4 regions of the Streptomyces sp. NPDC032198 genome follow, and region 2 is predicted to be linked to each of the others. Evidence: riboswitches for the same ligand, from Rfam matches in the RefSeq annotation. Region 2 holds a riboswitch; each other region holds the start of a gene.
What was found. A riboswitch is a leader RNA that binds a small molecule or an ion and turns the genes downstream of it on or off. The one in region 2 is predicted to bind thiamine pyrophosphate.
Positions count from the first base shown of each region.

Region 1: another riboswitch for thiamine pyrophosphate. It lies ahead of thiM (hydroxyethylthiazole kinase); the one in region 2 lies ahead of thiO (glycine oxidase ThiO).
Region 3: another riboswitch for thiamine pyrophosphate. It lies ahead of AB0E78_RS28205 (thiamine ABC transporter substrate-binding protein); the one in region 2 lies ahead of thiO (glycine oxidase ThiO).
Region 4: another riboswitch for thiamine pyrophosphate. It lies ahead of thiC (phosphomethylpyrimidine synthase ThiC); the one in region 2 lies ahead of thiO (glycine oxidase ThiO).

Region 1 covers NZ_JBEZVL010000008.1:355,090-359,277, reverse strand. Annotated here, with positions in the region: gene AB0E78_RS23435 (helix-turn-helix transcriptional regulator) at 1-763, shown strand, start outside; gene AB0E78_RS23430 (class I SAM-dependent methyltransferase) at 1,117-1,857, shown strand; TPP riboswitch at 2,182-2,307, shown strand; gene thiM (hydroxyethylthiazole kinase) at 2,355-3,134, shown strand; gene thiE (thiamine phosphate synthase) at 3,368-4,006, shown strand; gene thiD (bifunctional hydroxymethylpyrimidine kinase/phosphomethylpyrimidine kinase) at 4,003-4,188, shown strand, end outside.
Region 2 covers NZ_JBEZVL010000001.1:416,544-420,731, reverse strand. Annotated here, with positions in the region: gene pknB (Stk1 family PASTA domain-containing Ser/Thr kinase) at 1-352, opposite strand, end outside; gene AB0E78_RS01975 (thiazole synthase) at 444-1,238, opposite strand; gene thiS (sulfur carrier protein ThiS) at 1,245-1,463, opposite strand; gene thiO (glycine oxidase ThiO) at 1,460-2,650, opposite strand; TPP riboswitch at 2,648-2,760, opposite strand; gene AB0E78_RS01960 (FAD-dependent oxidoreductase) at 2,945-4,111, shown strand.
Region 3 covers NZ_JBEZVL010000011.1:91,001-95,188, reverse strand. Annotated here, with positions in the region: gene AB0E78_RS28220 (phosphatidate cytidylyltransferase) at 1-214, shown strand, start outside; gene AB0E78_RS28215 (hypothetical protein) at 301-759, opposite strand; gene rlmN (23S rRNA (adenine(2503)-C(2))-methyltransferase RlmN) at 909-2,015, shown strand; TPP riboswitch at 2,070-2,187, shown strand; gene AB0E78_RS28205 (thiamine ABC transporter substrate-binding protein) at 2,271-3,365, shown strand; gene AB0E78_RS28200 (iron ABC transporter permease) at 3,434-4,188, shown strand, end outside.
Region 4 covers NZ_JBEZVL010000002.1:208,187-212,374, forward strand. Annotated here, with positions in the region: gene AB0E78_RS06095 (DUF4234 domain-containing protein) at 1-53, shown strand, start outside; gene thiC (phosphomethylpyrimidine synthase ThiC) at 131-1,975, opposite strand; TPP riboswitch at 1,968-2,112, opposite strand; gene AB0E78_RS06105 (YibE/F family protein) at 2,184-3,644, shown strand; gene AB0E78_RS06110 (SsgA family sporulation/cell division regulator) at 3,736-4,173, opposite strand.

The DNA.
Region 1 (4,188 bases), on a different contig from region 2:
GCTGCACACCACACGCGGCCTGTGGGCCCTGGGGGCTGCGCTTCTGCACACCGGTCGCGTCGAGAAGGCCGCCGCGACGTTGTCGGAGGTCGCGGAGCTGGAGTCGCGCTCGGGGGCCGCTGATCCGGCGGTGCTGCGCTGGCAGGGGGACGCGGTGGAGGCGTACGCGCTCTGCGGTCGTACGGACGAGGCCCGCGGTCTGCTGGAGCACATGCAGGAACGGGTGGGAGCGCACCCCGCGCACGCCGCTCTGCGCGCAGCGCTGACCCGCGCCCGAGGCCTGTGCCGCTACCTCGACGGTGCCGACGCCGTCGAAGAGGCCGCGGAACTCCTGGCGGACGCTGCCCACGGTTTCGCCGCGCTCGGCCTCCCCGTCGAGGAGGGCCGCACCCACCTGCTGCGCGGCCGTGTCGAGCGCCGCCGTCGGCGTGCCGCCGCTGCGCGAACGGCGTGGGAAAGGGCTCGTACGCTCTTCGAGGACGCCGAAGCACGCCCCTGGACCGCGCTCGCGAACAACCACCTGACCCACCTGACAGGCCATCCCTCCGCACCCAGCAGCTCGGCTCCGCCGACGCCCCAGCGTCTGACCGAACACGAGTTGCATCTGGCCGAACTCGTGCGCACCGGCGCGACGAACCAGGAAGCGGCCCAGCAGATGTTCATCTCGGTCAAGACCGTAGAAACCGTGCTGAGCCGCATCTACCGCAAACTCGGCATCCGCTCCCGCACCCAACTCGCCACCGCGCTCACCCGTGACCGCTGACCGCTGCGCGGTGACGCTCCGACGACGAGGGCCACCGGGGTCACCGATGCGCCGAGCCGCCCAGGGCGTCGCGGCCCTGCTCAAACGGCACGGCTGGACCTGCCAGCTCCCCGCCCGCCGGGCCCTGGAACCTCCACGGTGTCTTCGAGCTGACCGTTCTTGTCCACTATCGAGTAGAAGTTGCGATGGACCGTCACGTCGGCGATACCAACCGACCGACGCTCACCACCGTCGAGGGGCACACGCATGATCTGCTCGCCGTCGGCAAAGCGCCGGGGAAGCAACCGAGGCGAGGGCCGCCCAGTGCCATAATCGTGTTGACCGCCCCCGGCAGGCAGTGCTGGAGTCGGCGCGTGGACAGCATCCCCGCCAACCGGCGGCTCTGGAACCAGATCAGCAGCGCCTACCAGCACGAGCACGACCCGCAAATCGGCGCCACACCCCGGCTGTGGGGCATGTACTCCATCCCCGACGCGCACCTGCACGCCCTGGGCGACGTCACCGGCAAGCGCGTCCTCGAACTCGGCTGTGGCGCCGGCCAGTGGTCCAGGGCGCTCGCCGCCGAGGGTGCCTCCGTGGTCGGGATCGACCTGTCCGAAGCCCAACTCGCCGCAGCGGCCCGCGCGATGGGAGCCGTCCGCTACCCGCTGGTGCAAGGCGCCGCCGAACAACTCCCCTTCGCCGCCGACAGCTTCGACCTGGTGTTCTGCGACTTCGGTGGGCTCAGCTGGGCGCCCCCGCACCTGGCCGTCCCGCAGGCCGCACGCGTCTTGGGCCGAGGCGGGCGCCTGGTGTTCAACGTCGCCAGCCCTTGGTTCGAAGCTTGCTACGACGAAGCCGCCAGCCGCGTGACCACGACGCTGCAGAAGGACTACTTCGGGCTGAGCGCCATCGCCGAAGACGACGGCGCGACCAGCTATCAGCTCACCTACGGCGACTGGGTCAAGGTCCTGCGCGGCGCGGGTCTCATCATCGACGACCTCATCGAGCCGCGGCCCGAACTCGGAACACCCAACGGCTACAACGAAACCGACCCTCCCGACTGGGCACACCGCTGGCCGGCGGAACTGCTCTGGGTAACCCACAAACCATAAGTTCCGCCGTGCCGAGACGTGAAGCCCGGTGGGCCAACCGCCGAGCTTGGAGAGATCTCCCATTGCAAAGGTTGACGGGTTGACGAAATCTGGAGCTATGCAGGATCGCATCGGTCAGGTGGTCGCGGGATTCACCGACGCACTGCACAGCCTCAGAGACCTCGTCACGGACCTCCCGCCCGGCGAGCAATACGACACGGGCTACGAGTCTGCGCCCAGAGTGTGCACCAGGGCGGCGGCCTTGTCAGTTCCTCCGGCAGAGCCGTGTCCTGCCGTGCGGTGCCCCGAGTGCGAACTCCCGTTCCCGGGGGAGGTACATTGCGTGGTGACCACCGCGGGAGCTCGGGAGTAGCCGGGCTGAGAGGGCGGACGGGACTTGCTCCCCTTTCCGCCGACCGCATGAACCTGGACCGGGTAATGCCGGCGTAGGAAGAGTGTTGACGATGGATGCTGCCTCCGTACCTGCCCAGAACGGCCCTGCCGTTTCCCGTGATGCCGTGGCGGACGTGATCGCGTCGCTGCGGAGCTCCGCACCCCTTGTGCACTGCCTGACCAACGTCGTGGTGTCGCAGTTCACCGCGAACGTGCTGCTCGCGGCGGGGGCCTCCCCCGCGATGGTGCACAGCCCGCAGGAGGCCGGAGCACTGGCCCGGGTGGCCGGGGGCGTCCTGATCAACCTGGGGACGGTCACGTCCGCGACGGCCGAGGCGATGCGCGTCGCGGTCAAAGAAGCGGCCGGGGCCGGGCGCCCGTGGGTGCTCGACCCGGTGGCGGTCGGCGCGCTGCCCTGGCGCACCGGCCTGGCCCGCGAACTCCTGGAGATCGCGCCTCCAGCGGTCATTCGCGGCAATGCTTCCGAGATCCTGGCCCTGGACAGCGGCGGCACGGGCGGGCGCGGCGTGGACAGCACGGACGCCCCCGAGGCGGCGCTGGACGCGGCCGGCGGGCTGGGCCGGCGCTACGGCTGCGCGGTCGCTGTGAGCGGTCCGGAGGACGTCCTTACGGACGGGACGCGCGTGGTGCGTGTGGCCAATGGTCACCCGCTGCTGCAACGGGTGACGGGTACCGGCTGCTCACTGGGCGCCCTGGTGGCTGCTTGCACGGCCGTCACGGGCGATGCACTGCTGGCCGCCACTGCCGCGTCGGGCCTGCTCACCGTGGCCGCGGAGAGTGCCGCCACGCGCTCGACGGGGCCCGGCACGTTCGCGGTCGCACTGATCGATGCACTGTACGAGCTCAGCCCGGACCGGCTCGCCGAGGCTCTCAACCTGCGCTGAGCGCAGCGGTGTTGCCGGGTTGGCAGCGAGCGGTCGGCCGAACGCCACCTGCTGAACAGCCTCCGCCGACCTGGGGTGCGACCCCACCACCAAGTGCGTCAGACCCCGCAGACGCACACCCTCGCCCCTGCGGACAACTCAAGGTTCCTGCACGTCAGGGCCCTGCCTTTCCCTGCACCTCCCGATGCGTTTCCCCCGCCCTTCCCCGGCCGGGAGACCCCAAGGAGCAACCCATGCGACCACCACTTGACCTATCCCTGTATCTCGTCACCGACACCCGGCTCTGCGGCGACCGTGGTGTCGCGGCCACAGTGGCGGCCGCCGTCAAGGGCGGTGTGACCGCTGTCCAGTTGCGCGATCCGGACGCGGACGCCCGCACGCTGTGCGCGCTGGGCCGGAGGATCCAGGCCGAACTCGCCGGCACCGGTGTCCCCTTGATCGTCAATGATCGTCTGGATGTGGCGGTCTGGTTGGACGCGGACGGCGTCCACCTGGGGCAGCGGGACCTCTCCCCCACGACCGCCCGGCAGCGGCTCGGCCCCCATGCCTACATCGGCCTGTCCGTCAGCCGTCCCGGGCAGCTGGCGCACGTACCGGATGCCGTCGACCACCTCGGTGTCGGTCCGGTGTTCCCGCAGTCCACCAAGCCAGACGCGGACGCCCCGCTCGGCCTGGGAGGCCTGGCCCGGATCGTCCAGGAGAGCCCGCTGCCATGCGTGGCCATCGGCGGGATCGGCGCATCCGAGGCCGCCGCGGTCAGGGCAAGCGGTGCGGCCGGGCTCGCTGTCGTCAGCGCGGTCTGCGGACAGTCCGACCCCGAGGCCGCAGCGCACTCCCTCATCCGCACCCTGCGCCAGGAGGTCCCCGCGTGACCAGCCCGCCCATCGCCCTCAGCATCGCCGCCAGCGACCCCTCCGGCGGCGCCGGCATCCAGGCCGACCTGAAGGCGTTCTCCGCCAACGGCGCCTACGGAACAGCAGTCCTGACCGCCCTGACCGCACAGAACACCCAGGGCGTCACCGGCATCCATGCCGTGCCTGCGGCGTTCGTCACC
Region 2 (4,188 bases):
CCGCGCGCGGCTGCAGGGCGCCGCGATCGCGGAGCACGTCACGCAGGGTGCATCCCGCGACGTACTCCATCGCGAGATAGACGTACGCACCGTCGGCGCCCTGGTCGTACACCCCCACCACGTTCGGGTGCGAGAGCCGGGCGATCGACTTCGCCTCGCGGATGAAGCGCTCGACGAATGAGACGTCGGCGGCCAGCGTCGGGTGCATCACCTTGAGCGCGAGCACGCGGTCGAGGCGGGTGTCCACGGCCCGGTAGACCGTGGCCATCCCGCCGACCGCGATCCGCCCGTCCACGCGGTAGCGGCCGTCGAGCACCTGCCCGACGAGCGGGTCCTGAAGGGTCGTGTCCACGCAGGGAGTCTACGAGCCACCGCTGACACCGTTGCCCGCCCGGTCGGACTCGGGCCCCGACTGCAGCCGAGCTGTAACAGGGGCGGGACGCTCAGAACGCGGGCCGCTCCGGGTCGAGCCGGGCCATTCCCTCCACGGGCGAGGACGCCTCGGCGAAGTGGCGCCGGGGAATGCGCCCCGCACGGTACGCGAGCCGTCCGGCCTCGACGCCGTGCCGCATGCCCTCGGCCATCAGGACCGGTTCCTGCGCCCGGGTAACAGCGGAGGCGAGCATCACACCCGCGCACCCCAGTTCCATCGCGAGCGCCGCGTCGGACGCCGTGCCCGCCCCCGCGTCCAGGATCACCGGCACGCCCGCGCGCTCGACGATCAGCTGGAAGTTGTGCGGGTTGCGGATGCCGAGCCCCGAGCCGATGGGGGAGCCCAGCGGCATGATCGCCGCGCAGCCCACGTCCTCCAGCTTCCGGGCAAGCACCGGGTCGTCGTTCGTGTACGGGAGGACCGTGAAGCCGTCGTCGACGAGGGTCTCGGCGGCGTCGATGAGCTCGATCGGGTCGGGAAGCAGCGTGCGCTCGTCCGCGATGACCTCCAGCTTGACCAGGTCGGTGCCGAGCGCCTCCCGCGCGAGCCGGGCGGTCAGGACGGCCTCGCCCGCGGTGAAGCAGCCCGCCGTGTTCGGCAGCACACGGATGCCGAGGCGGTCCAGGACGGAGAGCACGGAGCCCTGCACGCCGGGATCGAGGCGGCGCATCGCGACCGTCGTCAGCTCCGTCCCGGAGGCGACGAGGGAGCGTTCCAGGACGTCGAGGCTCGGCGCACCGCCCGTACCCATGATCAGTCGGGAGGAAAGGGTGAGCCCGCCGATGGCGAAGGGATCGTCTGCCATGTCGGTTCAGCCTCCTTGTACGGCTGTGAGGACCTCGACGCGGTCGCCGTCATTGAGCGGGGTGTCAGACCAGCGCGTGCGCGGGACGACGGTTTCGTTGAGGGCGGCGGCGACGCCGGACGGGGCCGTGGTCAGGGTGGCGACGAGGGCGTCGAGCGTGGTGCCCGCGGCAACGTCGCGTGCTTCTCCGTTGACGGAGACGGCTGTCACTGCTGGGAGGGTCATGCGGGCTGCTCCATGAAGCGCTGCGTGCGGGGGGTGCCGGCGAAGCGCAGAGGGGTGAACCCCCGCGCCTCGTCGGGCAGTTCGCCGGTGGTCAGGGCGTGCGCCATGACGTCACCGGTGACGGGCGTCAGAAGGACGCCGTTGCGGTAGTGCCCGGTGGCCAGCTGGAGGCCGGGGAGCGCGGTCGGGCCGAGCAGCGGCGCGTTGTCGGGGGAGCCGGGGCGCAGGCCCGCGCGGGTCTCCGTCAGCGGCAGTTCCGTGATGCCGGGTACGAGCTCGTGGGCGTCCCGCAGCAGCTCGTACACGCCGCCCGCCGTGACCGTCGTGTCCCAGCCGAGTTCCTCGCTGGTCGCGCCGACGACGAGCTCGCCGTTCTCGCGCGGCACCAGGTAGACGTGGCTGCCACGCACCACGGCGCGCACGGTGCGGCTCAGGAACGGCGCGTACCGCTGCGGCACCGTGAGCCGCAGCACCTGCCCCTTCACGGGGCGTACTGGCGGCAGGACACCCTCGGGGACGCCGGAGAGGCGTCCGCTGAGGCTGCCCGCGGCGAGCACGGTCTGACCGGCCTCCAGGGCGGTGCCGTCGGCGAGGACGACTCCGGTGGCCCGGTCCCGTACGACCGAGAGACGGTCCACCCACGCGTGGTGGAAGGCCACGCCCGCCCGCTCGCAGGCCACCAGGAGCGCCGCGGCGAGCCTGCGCGGGTCGATCTGGTGGTCGCCGTCGACGCGCAGTCCGCCCCGGACCCCCGGTGCGAGCATCGGTTCGAGGCGGCGGCACTCGCGCCCGCTCAGCCACTCCGAGGCGAGCCCCGACTGCTGCTGAAGGGCGTGCAGCTCCCGCAGATGGGCACGGTCGTCGGAGTCGAGCGCCACGGCGAGCGTGCCGCACGCGCGGTAGCCGAGATCGCGGCCGCTCGCCTCGGTCAGCTCGGCCGCGAACTCGGGATAGCGCTGCGCGGAGGCCAGATTCAGGCCGAGCAGCGTCTGCTCCCCGTAGTGCAGCTCGGTGACGGCGGCCAGCATGCCCGCGGCGACCTGCGCCGCGCCGCCGCCGGGCTCGGGGTCCACGACCGCGGCGGACAGGCCGCGCTGGGCCGCCCGCCAGGCCGTGACCAGGCCGATGATGCCGCCCCCGACGACAAGGACGTCGGTCGTCTCTCGGGGTGGTGTACGTGGATGCATGGGCGTCCAGCCCCTCCCTTCGCCGGCATGACCCGGATCAGGTTCGTACGGTCGGAGGCCGTCCAGCCTCCCTCTCAGCCCGGTGCGTCCGGGCTCCCGCGAGTGCTCTGCACGGCAACCTTAGCCTTTGGTGTCCCGGGGTAGGTAGGGCAGCTGTGCGGTCAGGAGCAGTGACGGTGTGTCAGAGATCTCCTCGCGGGGCCCTGAGACGCGCGTCGCCCGCCGCCCTAGAGTGATCGGGTGAGTGAGCAGCGGAGGCAGGAAGAGCGCCGGGTCGTCATCGTCGGTGCGGGGATGGCCGGGGTGCAGACCGCCGTGGCCCTGCGCGAGCAGGGGTTCGCCGGGGCGGTCACCCTGATCGGCGCGGAGCCCCATCAGCCGTACGACAGGCCGCCGTTGTCCAAGGCCGTGCTGCTCGGCAAGGCGGAGGGCTCCGCCTTCGACATCGACTTCGAGGCGCTCGGCATCGAGCTGAGCCTGGGCCACGAGGTCACGGGCGTCCGCCCCGCGGACCACGCACTGGACACCGCGTCGGGCCCGGTGCCCTACGACGCCCTCGTCATCGCCACCGGCGCCCGGCCCATCCTGCTGCCCGGCGTCTCCGGGGTCCCCGGCGTCCATCTGCTGCGCACCCTCGACGACGCCGAGCGGCTGCGGCCCGTGCTCGCCGAACAGCACCGCATCGTGGTCGTCGGCGCCGGCTGGATCGGCGCCGAGTTCGCGACCGCCGCACGCGAGGCGGGCTGCTCGGTCACTGTCGTCGAGGCCGCCGCGCGACCGCTGGCCGGGGCGCTGCCCGCGGAGGTCGCGGCGCCGATGACGTCCTGGTACGCCGACTCCGGAGCCGAGCTGCGCACCCACGCGCGCGTGGACCGCGTCGAGCCCGGCAGCGTCCTCCTGGACGACGGCACCCGGCTGCCCGCGGACGCGGTCGTCGTCGGTATCGGCGCACGCCCCGCCACGGACTGGCTCGCGGACTCCGGCATCACCCTGGGCGCCCACCGTGAGGTCCTCGCCGACGACCACCTGCGGACGTCGGAACCCGATGTGTACGCGGTCGGCGACTGCTCCTCCTTCCCTTCGGGAAGGTATGGCGAGCGCCTGCTCGTCCACCACTGGGACAACGCCCTCCAGGGCCCGCGCACGGTCGCGGCGAACATCATCGGCGAGACCCCTTCGGCGTACGACCCGGTCCCGTACTTCTGGTCCGAGCAGTTCGGCCGCTTCGTCCAGTACGCCGGTCATCACGCGTCCGCCGACGAGCTGGTGTGGCGCGGCGACCCCTCGGGGGCGGCCTGGAGCGTGTGCTGGCTCCGGCGGGGCGCCCTGGTCGCCCTCCTCGCGGTGGGCCGCCCCAGGGACCTGGCACAGGGCCGCAAGCTGATCGAGGCGGGCGCCCGCCTGTCCGCCGAGCTGGCGTCGGACCCCGCCGTACCGCTCAAGAAGGCAGTGCTGCCCTAAGCGCTGCCGGGACCGCTGCCGGGACCGCTGCCGGGACCGAGGGGGACCCGCTGCCCGGCCGCTGTCGGTGCCCGGAG
Region 3 (4,188 bases), on a different contig from region 2:
CACGTGGTGGCAGGGGCTGCTCATCGGCCTCGCGGTCGCCGCGAGCGCGACGCTCGGGGACCTGGGCGAGTCGATGATCAAGCGTGACCTCGGCATCAAGGACATGGGCACGCTGCTGCCGGGACACGGCGGCATCATGGACCGCCTCGACTCACTGCTGCCGACCGCACCGGTGGTCTGGCTGCTGCTGGTCATCTTCGTCGGGTCCGGCTGACCTGCGCTTGTGTACGTGAGGGGCTCGCCGTCCAGCTGGACGGCGAGCCCCTTTTCGCATGCCGCGCGCAGTGTGCCGTACGCCGCTTACTTCAGCTTGTGGCACGCCTTCTGCGAGAGGTTCTTCCACTGCACACAGACCAGCGTGCCCTTGCGGAGCTTGGGCCCCGTGGTGGTCCCGACCTTGCCCCACTCGACCTCGGCGGCGTTGCCGTGCGGAACCGAGTGGGCCTTGCGCCAGCTCTTGCCGACGTGGGTCGAGCCGCCCGGCTGCTTGTACAGCCAGCGGGCCTTACCCGCCTTGTACGGAGACCTGGCCGACTGGACGTAGTTCAGGCCACGCTTGGTGGACCCCTTCTTGTTCCAGTAGAAGAAGGAGACCGAGTAAGCGCAGGTCCTGCCGCTCTGCTTCACGCAGCGCACTTCCTGGTGCTTGCTGACCGCCGCGGCCCGGACCCCGGTCCCGGCGTGGGCCGGTGCCGCGGTCGTCACGGCGAGCGCCGCGGTGGCGCCGATCAAGAGCGCCTTCCCCGTTTGATTCAACACGTGCTGATTACCTCCAGCGAAGTTGATGTTGTCAGGGAAGACTCTAGTGATCTATGTCAGGCACATGACAGACCTTCGGCCGACCGGTTCTCAGCGCCGCCGTGGGTGGACAGGGGAGGGCTCTCATCGTCTGCGACACTGGAAGGACCATGCCTGTACCCGGAGAACTCACCTTTGTCGCGCCCCGCGGAGCCAAGAAGCCGCCGCGGCATCTCGCCGACCTCACGCCCGCCGAGCGCAAGGAAGCCGTTGCCGCTGCCGGCGAGAAGCCGTTTCGCGCCAAGCAGCTTTCGCAGCACTACTTCGCGCGGTACGCGCACGACCCGGAGCAGTGGACCGACATTCCCGCCGGTTCACGTCAGAAGCTTCAGGAGGCGCTGCTTCCCGAGCTGATGTCCGTGGTGCGGCACATCAGCTGTGACGACGACACCACGCGCAAGACGCTGTGGCGGCTCTTCGACGGGACGCTCGTCGAGTCCGTGCTCATGCGCTATCCGGACCGCGTGACGATGTGCATCTCGTCGCAGGCCGGGTGTGGGATGAACTGTCCGTTCTGTGCCACCGGGCAGGCCGGGCTCGACCGGAATCTGTCGACCGCCGAGATCGTGCACCAGATCGTTGACGGGATGCGCGCGCTGCGGGACGGGGAGATCCCTGGAGGGCCCGCTCGGCTCTCCAACATCGTGTTTATGGGGATGGGCGAGCCTCTTGCCAACTACAACCGGGTGACCGGGGCGATTCGCAGGCTGACCGATCCCGAGCCGGACGGTGTGGGCCTCTCGCAGCGTGGCATCACCGTGTCGACCGTCGGTCTGGTGCCCGCCATCCACCGGTTCGCCGACGAGGGCTTCAAGTGCCGCCTCGCCATCTCGCTGCACGCGCCCGACGACGAGCTCCGCGACACCCTCGTACCCGTCAACACGCGCTGGAACGTGCGTGAAGTGATGGACGCCGGGTGGGAGTACGCCGCCAAGTCGGGGCGTCGCCTCTCCATCGAGTACGCGCTGATCCGCGACATCAACGACCAGGCCTGGCGCGGTGACCGCCTCGGGCGGCTGCTGAAGAACAAGCCCGTGCACGTGAACCTCATTCCGCTGAACCCGACGCCCGGGTCGAAGTGGACGGCCTCGCGGCCCGAGGACGAGAAGGCCTTCGTGGACGCCATCGCCGCCCATGGCGTGCCCGTCACGGTTCGTGACACCCGTGGCCAGGAGATCGACGGGGCGTGCGGTCAGCTCGCCGCGTCGGAGCGCTAGCCCGCCGGGCGATAGGCTGGCCGAAACACATCTTCATAGCCGGAACACATCTTCATATTCCGACAGGGGAGCGCCACAGCGCTGAGAGTGCGGCAGCCAAGGACAGGTTGGCCGCAGACCCTCTGAACCTTGCCCGGGTCATTCCGGGTAGGAAGTTCGGACATCACTCAAGCTGTTGCGCCCTGCCCGCGGACCGGTCCGATCCGGTCTGTTCCGCGGGCAGGGCCGCGTCTCTTCCTGGTCACTCCAGGAGGAATGAACTCAGTGAGCACCACCAAGAAGGTCACGGTCACCGCGGTCGCGGTGAGCATCGGGCTCGTCGCGCTCTCCGCGTGCGGCAGCTCGTCGGACAGCGGCGACAAGGCCGACTCCAAGAGCGTCACGCTCGTCAGCCATGACTCCTTCAACGTCTCCAAGGACGTACTGAAGGCGTTCGAGAAGAGCTCCGGCTACAAGGTCAACGTGCTGAAGGACGGCGACGCCGGTGCGGCCGTGAACAAGGCGATCCTGTCCAAGGACAACCCGCAGGGCGATGTCTTCTTCGGCGTCGACAACACCCTGCTCTCGCGCGCGCTCGACAACGGTCTCTTCCAGTCGTACGAGGCCAAGGGCTCGGAGAAGGTCGGGCCGGAGTTCCGGGTCGACGGGGACAAGCACCGGGTGACGCCCGTCGACAGCGGCGACATCTGCGTCAACTACGACAAGAAGTACTTCGCCGACAAGAAGCTGGCGCCGCCGAAGTCCTTCGCGGATCTGACCAAGCCCGCCTACAAGGACCTGTTGGTCACCGAGAACGCCTCGACCTCCTCGCCCGGCCTCGGATTCCTGCTCGGCAGCGCCGCGCAGTACGGCGACGACGGCTGGCAGGGCTACTGGAAGAAGCTCAAGGCCAACGGCGTCAAGGTCGTCGACGGCTGGGAGCAGGCCTACAACGAAGAGTTCTCCGGGTCCGCCGGCGGCAAGAAGGCCAAGGGCGACCGGCCGCTCGTCGTCTCGTACGCCTCGTCGCCGCCCGTCGAGGTGCTCTACGCCAAGCCGCAGCCCAAGCAGGCGCCGACCGGCGTCGCGACCGGCACCTGCTTCCGGCAGGTCGAGTACGCGGGTCTGCTCAGCAACGCCAAGAACGAGAAGGGCGGCAAGGCGCTGCTCGACTTCCTGATCGGCGCCGAGTTCCAGAAGGACATGCCGCTGAACATGTTCGTGAACCCGGTGCGGGAGAAGACCGAGCTGCCCGAGCTGTTCGTCAAGCACGGCGTGAAGGTCGACGACCCGGAGACCATGGACCCGAAGAAGATCGCCGACAACCGTGATCAGTGGGTCAAGTCGTGGACCTCGCTCGTACTGAAGTAAGCGGATCCCCTAAGGGGAGCGCTTCCCGTAAGGGGCGCTCGCGCGGGGGCGCGGCGCGGCTCGGTCTGATGGCCGTGCCCGTCGCGTTCTTCGCGGTCTTCTTCGCCTATCCGGTCGCCGCGATCGTCGCGCGCGGCTTGAAGGTGGGCGGGGCGTGGCAGTTCGGGCGGATCGCGGAGGTCGTCGGGCAGTCCGACGTCCGGCACGTGCTGTGGTTCACCACCTGGCAGGCGCTCGCGTCGACCGCGCTCACGCTGCTGATCGCGCTCCCCGGCGCGTATGTCTTCGCGCGCTTCGAGTTCAGGGGCAAGCAGGTGCTCCGGGCGGTCGTCACGGTGCCGTTCGTGCTGCCGACGGTCGTCGTCGGGACCGCGTTCCTCGCGCTGCTCGGCCGGGGCGGGCTGCTCGACGAGATGTGGGGCGTGCGCCTCGACACGACTGTGTGGGCGATCCTGCTCGCGCACGTCTTCTTCAACTACGCCGTCGTCGTACGGACGGTGGGCGGGCTCTGGTCGCAGCTCGACCCGCGCCAGGAAGAGGCCGCGCGGATGCTCGGCGCCTCGCGGTGGACCGCGTGGCGGACCGTGACGCTGCCCGCGCTCGGGCCCGCGGTAGCCGCCGCCTCGCTCATGGTCTTCCTGTTCACCTTCACCTCGTTCGGTGTGGTGCAGATCCTCGGCGGGCCCGCGTACTCGACCCTCGAGGTCGAGATCTACCGGCAGACCGCCCAGCTCCTCGACCTGTCCACGGCCGCCGTCCTGACGATCGTTCAGTTCGTGGCGGTGGGCTTGATCCTCGCCGTGCACGCGTGGACGGTGCGCAG
Region 4 (4,188 bases), on a different contig from region 2:
AGGACGCCGTCCTTAACGCTCTGCGGGTCGCCGATCCGGTCCTCCCTCACTAGCCATCCGCTCTGGTTCGCCGTACGGGGAAGCGCCGCTCCAGAAGCCGAAGTTTCCTGGAGCGGCGCTTAACCGCGCGTCAGTCCGCCAGCGGCAGGTAGACCCGATTCCCGCTCGCGGCGAACTCCTTCGACTTCTGGAGCATCCCCGCCGCGACCTCCTCAGCCGTCGCGTCCGCAGCCGCAGTACCGCCGAACTGCTCTGTGATGCTGTGGCTAATCTTCATGCTGCAGAACTTCGGACCGCACATCGAGCAGAAATGCGCCGTCTTCGCGGGCTCCGCGGGCAGCGTCTCGTCGTGGAACTCCCGCGCCGTGACCGGGTCGAGGGCCAGGTTGAACTGGTCCTCCCAGCGGAACTCGAAGCGTGCGTCCGAGAGCGCGTCGTCCCAGTCCTGCGCGCCCGGGTGCCCCTTGGCGAGGTCCGCCGCGTGGGCCGCGATCTTGTACGTGATGACGCCGGTCTTCACGTCGTCGCGGTTGGGCAGGCCGAGGTGCTCCTTGGGCGTGACGTAGCAGAGCATCGCCGTGCCCCACCAGCCGATCATCGCGGCGCCGATGCCGGAGGTGATGTGGTCGTACGCGGGCGCGATGTCCGTGGTCAGCGGGCCGAGCGTGTAGAACGGCGCCTCCTCGCAGATCTCCTGCTGAAGGTCGATGTTCTCCTTGATCTTGTGCATCGGGACGTGGCCCGGGCCCTCGATCATGGTCTGTACGTGATGACGCTTGGCGATCGTGTTGAGTTCCCCGAGCGTGCGCAGCTCGGCGAACTGCGCCTCGTCGTTGGCGTCCGCGATCGACCCGGGGCGCAGACCGTCGCCGAGCGAGTACGTCACGTCGTACGCCGCGAGAATCTCGCAGAGCTCCTCGAAGTTCTCGTAGAGGAAGCTCTCCTTGTGGTGCGCGAGGCACCAGGCCGCCATGATCGAACCGCCGCGCGAGACGATGCCGGTCTTGCGGTTGGCGGTCAGCGGGACGTACGGAAGGCGCACGCCCGCGTGCACCGTCATGTAGTCCACGCCCTGTTCGGCCTGCTCGATGACCGTGTCCTTGTAGATCTCCCAGGTCAGCGCCTCGGCCTGGCCGTCGACCTTCTCCAGGGCCTGGTAGAGCGGCACGGTGCCGATGGGCACGGGGGAGTTGCGCAGGACCCACTCGCGGGTCGTGTGGATGTTGCGCCCGGTGGACAGGTCCATGACCGTGTCGGCGCCCCACTTGGTCGCCCAGGTCATCTTGTCCACCTCCTCCTCGATGGAGGAGGTGACCGCGGAGTTGCCGATGTTGGCGTTGACCTTCACCAGGAACTTCTTGCCGATGATCATCGGCTCGATCTCCGGGTGATTGACGTTGGCGGGGATCACCGCGCGGCCCGCGGCGACCTCCGCGCGCACGACCTCGGGGTCGAGGTTCTCGCGGATCCCGATGAACTCCATCTCGGGCGTGATCTCGCCACGGCGGGCGTACGCGAGCTGCGTCACCGCCTGGCCGCCGCGGCCCCGGCGGGGCTGGCGCGGGCGGCCGGGGAAGACCGCGTCGAGGTTCTTCAGGCCACCGCGCGGCGAGGTGTGCTTGATGCCGTCGTCCTCGGGACGGGGCGGGCGGCCCACGTACTCCTCGGTGTCGCCGCGGGCGATGATCCAGTTCTCGCGCAGGGGCGCGAGGCCCCTGCGGACGTCGGTGTCGATGGACTCGTCGGTGTACGGCCCCGAAGTGTCGTACAAGGTCACGGCCTTGCCGTTGGTGAGGTGCACCTGTCGGACCGGCACCCGCAGGTCGGGGCGTGAACCCTCGACATACGCCTTGTGCCAGCCGATGGACTTCCCGGCCTCGGCCGCGACGGTGTGCTCGGCGTTTCCTACGTTCTCGCCGTTCTCGCCGTTCTCGTCGCTGCTGGAGGCAGGCGTGCGTGCGTCCGCTGTGGTCATGAGACCTACTCCCTACGCCGGCATTACCCGGTAACAGGTTCGGCGGTCGACGCAGCGGATTCCGTACGGTTCATACCGTTTCGTACGGAGGTCAGCGCCCTCTCAGCCCGGTGCTCCGAGCTCCCGCGTTTGCAAAGGTGCCTCCACGCTAGCGTCCCGTCGGGCGCGCTGAACAGAGGGCCCCCTCCGTTCTTGCGATGATCGGGCAGTGACCACCACACAGCCGCCGTCCCAGCCGCCCGCCCCGAACGTGCCGCACGACTCGCACGGGCACTCCCACAGCCATGGCCCGGCCGCCCCCGTCTCCAAGCATCTGCGCAAGGTCATCGCCGCCGTGCTGATTCCTTTCGCCGCGGCGGTGGTCGTGGGGCTCGCGGTGTTCTGGCCAGGGGGCGCACCGTCCCACGAACGCACCGGAGTCGGCTTCGACCGGCAGACCCAGTCAGCCACGGTGGCGAAGCTGAAAGAGCTCCCCTGCAGTGAGGTGAACGCCTCCCAGACTCCGCCCAACGGCGACACCTCCACCGCCGAGGAGCAGTCCGCGCAGTCCCGCGCGAAGGGCGTCTGCAAGAAGGCGACGATCGAGGTGACCAGCGGAAAGGACAAGGGCCGCACGTTCACCGAGATCGTCCAGCCGGACTCACCGCGGCAGTTGCGCCAGGGCCAGGAGGTGGTGGTCGCCTACGAGCCCACGGCCCCCGAGGCGTTGCAGTACTCGGTCACCGACGTGAACCGGAAGCTCCCCATGGCGCTGCTCGCCGGGATCTTCGCACTCGCCGTGGTCGTGGTGGGACGAATGCGCGGCGTCATGGCCCTGGTGGCGCTGGCGTTGAGCTTCCTGGTCCTGACGTTCTTCATCCTGCCCGCGATCCTGCAGGGCTCGAACCCGCTGGTCGTGGCGGTGATCGGGGCCAGCGCCATCATGCTGATCGCGCTCTATCTGTGCCATGGCCTCACGGCGCGTACCTCGGTCGCGGTCCTCGGCACGCTGATCTCCCTGCTCCTCATCGGCCTCCTCGGCTCGCTCTTCATCGGCTGGGCCTCGCTGACGGGCAACACGGACGACAACACCGGCCTGATCCACGGCCTGTATCCGTCCATCGACATGAGCGGTCTGCTGCTCGCCGGCGTCATCATCGGCTCGCTCGGCGTACTCGACGACGTGACGGTGACGCAGACGTCCGCGGTCTGGGAACTGCACCAGGCCAACCCCACGATGGGCTGGCGCGGTCTGTACGGCGCCGCCATCCGCATCGGCCGCGACCACATCGCCTCGGTCGTCAACACCCTGGTCCTGGCCTACGCGGGTGCCGCGCTGCCCCTGCTGCTGCTCTTCTCGATCGCCCAGAGCAGCGTGGGCACGGTGGCCAACAGCGAGCTGGTGGCCGAGGAGATCGTGCGCACCCTGGTCGGCTCGATCGGCCTGGTCGCCTCCGTACCGGTGACGACCGCGCTCGCGGCCCTGGTGGTCTCGGCCGACCGCTCGACTCCCACGGGCCACACGGGAAGCGCGGCCCGCCCGGGAGGCGCGAGCCACCCGGGAGGCGCGAGCAACGCTGGAGGCGCGGCCCACCCCGGAGGCGGTGCCACTCCCGCCGCCCCCGCCACCCCCGTCCTGCCCGCACCCAAGCAGAGCCGCGGCGGAAAAGGCCGACGCCGCAAGGCCTGAGGCTCGCGCGGCCCGGCGCCGCAAGGCTTACGCGGCCGATGCCACGAAATGCACCAATCTGCCGTACGGCTGCGCCCCTTGGTTCGCGGAGTCAGCCCGCGCTCTGCTCCTCGGCGAGGATCCGGTCCAGCGCTTCGTCCAGGTGCGTCTCGAAGTCGGCGAGCGCCCGCTCCTGCCCCAGCGGAACCAGCTTGTCCGTACGGTCCAAGAAGGCGAGGAGCGGTGGGATCCCCGCCCGGAACAGCGCCTGATCCGCACCGACCTGAAGCCGGATCAGTACATCGTCGAGCAGCTCGGGATCGGTGGGGGCGATGTGCACATCCCCGTCACCGCACGCCCCGCCCACCCCGTCGACCAGCAGCTCCCGCCCGAAGGCCCAGGTCACGGGTGCGTCTCCGGGGAGATGGAAGGTCAGCCGGACGGCGTAGGGATCGCCGGTCTCATAACGCAGCTCCACCGGGATGCGAAACGACAGCTCCTCGGAAACGAGGAAGCTCATCATGACCTCTGCCTGGACCGACTCGCGCATCGTCCGCCTACCCCG